Collimonas fungivorans: one gene and its partner. The protein of the gene in region 2 binds, or shares a complex with, the protein of the main gene of each other region. Links are inferred from orthologs where the notes say so. Each region holds a gene or a part of one and is shown on either strand. Other genes may lie near its edges.

Region 1 (3,301 bases), 550 kb from region 2 along the record:
CCCTGGTACTGATGGATCACTGCGGGCCCGATCGACCAGCCGATGGCAGCCACCACCAGCAATGTGACGGCGGCGCCGATCATGGCGTTGCGATAGCGATTCGTCATGCTTACTCCCTTGCATAGGCAGCGGCTGAAAACTCGTGGTGCGGCACGCCGGCTTTTTTGCCTGCGGGCGCGCAAACGGTTTTTCTTTTCCGCTGCGTATTGCATGACCGCGAAACACGAAACGACACGAAACCTGTCAGCGCGACATACAAATCAATTTTTTATGATCTCGTCCGGTCTTCCCGCGGGGAGGACATTGAACAAGCCGACTGCCGCATGGGGCGGCAAAGAATGCGAGGAATTCCCCGACTTTGGTGAAACTCCGGCGTAGCCGAAGCGTGAGACAACCCGCTGACGCGAGTCACGAAACCCAAAAAGGTGCCGTTGAGGCGGCACCATATTGTTGAGCGTTTGCCATTATAGCCAATTTTCTTGATGACGTCCAGTAATGGGATTTGCAAAAGCTATTACCCGAATGTCTGAAGACCACGATAGCATAGGATTTACGGAATGAATGTCAGAAAAATCTGATTTTTATGACAATAAAGAGCAAGTGAAGTAAAAGATGGATGCAGCTTGCCGAAGACGCCGCCATGGCCAACTGGCGGCGTCTTGAGGGGGAAATAACCAGGCGCCTGGAGCAACCTGGCGCCCTGGTCGTGCACCAGGCGGGTTAAACCTGCGGATTAACCCTCGAGCTTTTTAGCCCGCGCCTGGACATCAGCCAGGTTGCCCTTTACCGCGGCAGTCAGGCGGGTGCCGTAGTCGGCGTCGGCCTTGTAAAAATGGCTGAGCATGATTTGCTTGATTTCAGGATTGCTGACCTTGACCAGGTCGCTGGCCAGATTGCCGATCAGGTTTTCCTGCTCCTGTTTGGACAATGAGCGATAGAAATCGCCGGCCTGGGTGAAGTTGTCGGTGACAGTGATACGCGCCTGTTGCGTAGTGCCGCTCAAAGGTGTCTGCACCCCCTTGTATTGCGCATCTTCGGCATAGCTGCCGGCCTGGCGCGAGGGCTGGTAATTGACGTCTCCAGCCGGATTGACGGCAGTGCCGGCGCCGTTGGAGTTGTAGTTATTCACCTTCGCCAGCGGCTGGTTGACCGGCAGATGCTGGTTGTTTGCGCCCAGGCGGTGGAACTGCGTATCAGCATATGAGAACAGGCGGCCTTGCAGCATGCGGTCTTCCGACGGCTCGATACCTGGCACCAGGTGCGACGGCGCCATGGCGACCGATTCGGTGGTTTCGAAGAAGTTCTCCGGCACCTTGTTCAAGGTCATGGTGCCGATCTTGGTTTCGGCAATGCCAGGCCAGATCTTGGTGTCGTCCAGTGCATTGAAAGGAAATTTTCCCAGGTCTTCAGGCTTCACCACCTGTATGTACAAATCCCATTTCGGAAATTCGCCGCGCTTGATCGCACCGTAGAGGTCGTCGGTCAGGTTATTGAAGTCTTCGCCTTGCACCTTGGCTGCTTCGGCGCGGGTCAGGTTCTTGATGCCTTGCTGGCTCTTCCAGTGGAATTTCACATAACTGACCTGATTCTGGGCGTTGACCATCTTGAATGCATGGACGCCGTTGCCGTCCATCATGCGGTAAGAAGCCGGGATGCCGAGGTCGGAATATACCCGCGTCAGCATATGAGTGCTTTCCGGCTGGTGGCTGAAAAAATCGAAGAAACGGTTCGGATCCTGCGCATTGGTGATCGGCGACGGTTTCAGCGAATGGATCATGTCGGGAAACTTGATGGCGTCGCGGATGAAAAAGATCGGCAGGTTATTGCCGACCAGGTCCCAGTTGCCTTGGTCGGTGTAGAACTTGGTGGCAAAGCCGCGCGGATCGCGCAGCGTTTCAGGTGAACCGCTGGGATGGATCACGGTGGAGAAGCGCACGAATACGGGCGTCTTCTTGCCGGCTGCGGCAAACACGCTGGCGCGCGTCAACCCGGACAGGTTGCCAGCAGAGACAAACTCGCCGGCAGCGCCGGTGCCGCGTGCATGGACCACACGTTCCGGAATCCGTTCGCGGTCGAAGCGCTGCAGCTTTTCAATCAGGTGGGTGTCTTGCAGTACATCGGGGCCGTTCGGACCGGCGGTTTGCGAATTCTGGTTATCGCCGACCGGCGAGCCGTTGTCACGCGTCATGGTCTGGGCGCCGACGCCGGACGCCAGCAATGCGCCTAAGCCCAATGCCGCGATGCGCGCGAGAGGGAACTGTCTGGATATCTTCATGATTTGGCCTCAATGTTTTTGTCATGTGCGGGGATACGCCGATAAATTATGGAGTTCCAAAACATCTTTGCATATTGATAATTTCCAATGGGAAATATAGTTAAATACTATCGATATACACAATTCAATTTATAACAATGAATATCATCCGGCGGGCGATACGCTGAAAACGCACTGGCCGATAACCAGCGGGCGCGATCGGATTGCCGCCATGGATTGGCGCAGCATCAGGAAAAACAGGAGAAAGAAGGAGTACTAGGCGGATTCAAGCGGTCGCCGCTACAGCGATGATTAGTTAACCATCGCTGTAGCGGCGGGAGGGGAAAAGATCAGAGCGCCTTGCGCAGCTTGCTGGCAGCGGCCGCCAGCGCGGTGATGCGCGCCCAATCGCCGGACTTCAGCAGGTCTTTCGGCGTCAGCCAGGAGCCGCCGACGCAGGCAACGTTCTTGCAGGCCAGGAAATCCGGCGCAGTTTCCAGCGAAATGCCGCCGGTCGGGCAGAACGTGACGTCGCCTAAAGGACCGGCAATCGCATTCAGCATGCCGACGCCGCCCGCCGGCACTGCCGGGAACAGCTTCAACTGGCGGAAGCCGGCTTCGCGCGCCGCCATCACTTCGGACGGCGTCATCACACCAGGCAACAACGGCAGGCCGCTGGATTTGGCGGCGGCGATCAAGGCTGGCGTCAAGCCAGGAGAAACGCCGAACACCGCGCCGGCGTCGCGCGCGGCGACAAACTCGTCAGCCTGGGTCAAGGTGCCGACGCCGACAATCGCGCCCGGCACCTGCTCGGCGATGGCGCGGATGGCAGGCAAGCCATGCGCCGTGCGCAGCGTCACTTCGAGTACGCGAATCCCGCCTGCGACCAGGGCCTTGGCCAGCGGCACCGCATGCTCGATATCGTCGATCGCAATCACCGGGATCACCGGCGATGCGCGCATGATGTCCAGCAGCTGGTTGCCGTAAAGGAGGTTTGTGGATGTCATATCGTGGCTTTCTGTGGTTGTTGTTCGGCGGCTTCATGCA
Region 2 (3,082 bases):
TCTGGATCGGGTAAGGCCAGCGCCAGTTGAAACCAGGAGTGGTTGAGTGGCTGTACTTGCCGAATGTCATGACAACGCCGGTCTGGCCTTCCTGCACGGTAAAGAAACCGCTGGCCAGCCACAGCAAGGCCACCACCGCCGCAATCGCGCCGACGCCGACACCGGCGCCTTTCATGCCCGGATTGAAGCCGCCGCCGCTGGAATCGCCGCCACCGCCGTTTTTATTGCCCAGCAGGCGCGCCAGGCGCTGGTTGAAATCCTGCCACAGCTTGTCCAAGTCCGGCGGGCCGCCGTTATTCGGCTTTTTGCCGTCATTGTTTTGCTTGTTGTCATTTTGCGAATTCCGGCCCCATTGCGGGTCGTTCAACGAAAATTTCACACCAAGTTTTTTGAATAAGGTACCAAGCATTCGATCGTTATCTTTAAGTAAATAAAACAAATAGGTGGGAATGCTCGTTTGAGGCGCTTACTTTTGAAACAACGGCTTAACAATGCTTTACACCTGCTGCTGCGTATTTTCCGCGGCTGGCAACGGATATACAGTTGCCACCGGATCGCCGGCCGCCGGATCGCCGCCCGGCCGATTGCCGGTCACGAATTCCGCGATGGCCTGCCTTAATAAATCCAGGCCCAGGCCTTTTTGCGCGCTAACAAAAACTCGCTGAATTTTATCATACTCATCACGTTCGACCGCCGGCTCCAGTTCCGCTGCGTCAATCTTGTTCCACACCAGAATCTGCGGAATATGGTCGGCGCCGATTTCTTTCAACACCAGGTTCACCTGCTCGATCTGCTCCAAACGCGCCGGACTTGCAGCATCCACCACGTGCAGCAACAGGTCGGCATGGATGGTTTCCTCCAGGGTTGCCCGGAATGCGGCAACCAGTTGATGCGGCAGCTCACGAATGAAGCCGACCGTATCGGAAATCACCACACTGCCCGCTTCGCCCAGGTAAACCCGCCTGGATGTCGTGTCCAGCGTAGCAAACAGTTGATCCGCGGCATACACGCCGGCTTTCGCCAGCGCGTTGAACAAGGTCGATTTGCCGGCATTGGTGTAACCCACCAGCGAAATCGAGATAGTCGCACTGCGCCCGCGTGCGCGCCGTTGCGTTGCATGTTGCCGGTGCAGCTTGTCGAGCCTGGCGCGCAGGGCCTTGACCCGGTCGCCGAGCAAACGGCGGTCGGTTTCCAGCTGGGTTTCACCTGGTCCGCGCAAGCCGATACCGCCCTTTTGCCGCTCCAAGTGAGTCCAGCCGCGGATCAGCCGCGTCGCCAGATGTTGCAGCTGCGCAAGCTCTACCTGCACTTTACCTTCATGGCTTTTGGCTCTTTGGGCAAAGATGTCGAGTATGAGGCTGGTGCGATCCAGCACTCTTACTTTCAGTACACGTTCGAGATTGCGCTGCTGGGCTGGCGACAAGGCGTGGTTGAAAATGACTATTTCAAGCTCATCGTCAAATACCGCGTCGGCGATTTCCTGTGCTTTGCCTGAACCGACAAACAAGGCGGCGTCAGGACTGCTGCGCTTGCCGGTGATGGTGACGAGAGGCACCGCGCCGGCTGACTTGGCCAGCAAAGACAGTTCTTCCAGACTTGCGGCAAAGTCGCCTTTGCCGAAGTCCACTCCGACTAGCGCTGCGCGCATGGGTACATTCGTGTAGCTGCGGCCCTCGCCGACAGTGAATAGTTATTCTGCTTCGGCTTCAAGATTCAGATTGACAGCGCGTGCAGGAACAACGGTTGAAATGGCGTGTTTGTATACCATTTGGGTAACGGTATTACGCAGTAAAACGACGTATTGATCGAAGGATTCGATATGACCCTGGAGCTTGATGCCGTTGACCAGATAGATCGACACTGGAACATGCTCTTTACGCAAGGCGTTCAAAAACGGGTCTTGTAACAATTGCCCTTTATTACTCATGGCTACTCCACTGTGTTGTTGTGATTAGAAGTCAGATGCAAACTAAAAATATAGAACCAATAAGATTCTAAGCGAATGACTCGGTGGGTGTTTTACGAATGTAAACGATTTTCGGATTTACTGCTCGGAAAAAGTGTTTTTAAAAAATTATTTTTCCTGGCGAGCGTATGGATTCCGACTGGATCTGAACTCGATGCGTAATGGAGTCCCAACCAGCGAAAAAGTTTCTCTGAAATGTTTTTCGAGATAACGCTTATAGTTGTCTTCGATCGACTCCAGGGCGTTGCCGTGGATCACGACGATAGGCGGATTCATGCCGCCCTGGTGGGCATAACGCAGCTTCGGACGGATCGAACCCTTGCGCCGCGGCTGCTGGTGCTCTACTGCTTCGATCAGGGCGCGTGTCAGCTTCGGCGTAGTCAGGTTGGACATGGCCGCCGCGTATGCGGAATCTATCGATTTCATCAACGGCGTGATGCCGGTAGATTTCAGCGCCGAAATGAAATGGAATTTCGCAAATGACAGGAAGTTCAGCTTGCGATCCATGTCCATCTTGATTTCATCGCGGCGGTCGCTGGTCAAGCCATCCCATTTGTTGACGCCGACCACCAGCGCACGCCCGGTCTCCAGCACAAAGCCGGCGATGTGGGCATCCTGTTCGGAAATATCCTGTTGCGCGTCGAGCAGCAGCAAGACCACATTGGCTTCCGAGATCGACTGTAAAGTCTTGACCACGGAAAACTTTTCGATAGCTTCGAAAACTTTGCCGCGGCGGCGGATGCCGGCAGTATCGATCAAGGTGTATTTCTTGCCGTCGCGCTCGAACGGGATCTCGATCGAGTCGCGCGTGGTGCCCGGCATGTCGAACGCGATCACACGCTCTTCGCCCAGCAAAGTGTTGACCAAGGTCGACTTGCCGACATTCGGACGGCCGACGATGGCGATCTTGATGCCGCGCTCCTTGTCTTCCGGCTCAGGCTCTTCCGACGGGCGCTGGGAGAAAGCCAGGTCGAGCGACTCTTCCACCAGGTCAGTCACGCCGTCGCCGTGGGCGGCGGAAATGACGTAGGGATCGCCCATGCCGAGTTCATAGAACTCGGCGGTGACCGAGGTGTACTTCATGCCTTCGGATTTGTTCACCACCAGCATCACGGA

Evidence for each region.
Region 1: the proteins of hfq (region 2) and CFter6_RS08460 are in contact, whole or in part, in a crystal structure (PDB 3VU3), measured with the Escherichia coli proteins. The link is inferred for Collimonas fungivorans from one-to-one orthologs.

What each region holds. Positions count from the first base shown.
Region 1 is NZ_CP013232.1:1,984,033-1,987,333, reverse strand. What follows is about bases 5-2,980. They hold CFter6_RS08460 (catalase), read right to left. Parts: upstream 2,276-2,980; coding sequence 734-2,275; downstream 5-733. Other genes in these bases: CFter6_RS08455 (bifunctional 4-hydroxy-2-oxoglutarate aldolase/2-dehydro-3-deoxy-phosphogluconate aldolase), read right to left, coding at 2,605-2,980; CFter6_RS08465 (ABC transporter permease), read right to left, coding at 5-83. Outside these bases: more of CFter6_RS08465, read right to left, coding at 1-4; more of CFter6_RS08455, read right to left, coding at 2,981-3,261; edd (phosphogluconate dehydratase), read right to left, coding at 3,258-3,301.
Region 2 is NZ_CP013232.1:2,539,304-2,542,385, reverse strand. What follows is about bases 310-3,066. They hold hfq (RNA chaperone Hfq), read right to left. Parts: upstream 1,928-3,066; coding sequence 1,691-1,927; downstream 310-1,690. Other genes in these bases: der (ribosome biogenesis GTPase Der), read right to left, coding at 2,075-3,066; hflX (GTPase HflX), read right to left, coding at 497-1,648; hflK (FtsH protease activity modulator HflK), read right to left, coding at 310-409. Outside these bases: more of hflK, read right to left, coding at 1-309; more of der, read right to left, coding at 3,067-3,082. UniProt on the Escherichia coli protein: RNA chaperone that binds small regulatory RNA (sRNAs) and mRNAs to facilitate mRNA translational regulation in response to envelope stress, environmental stress and changes in metabolite concentrations.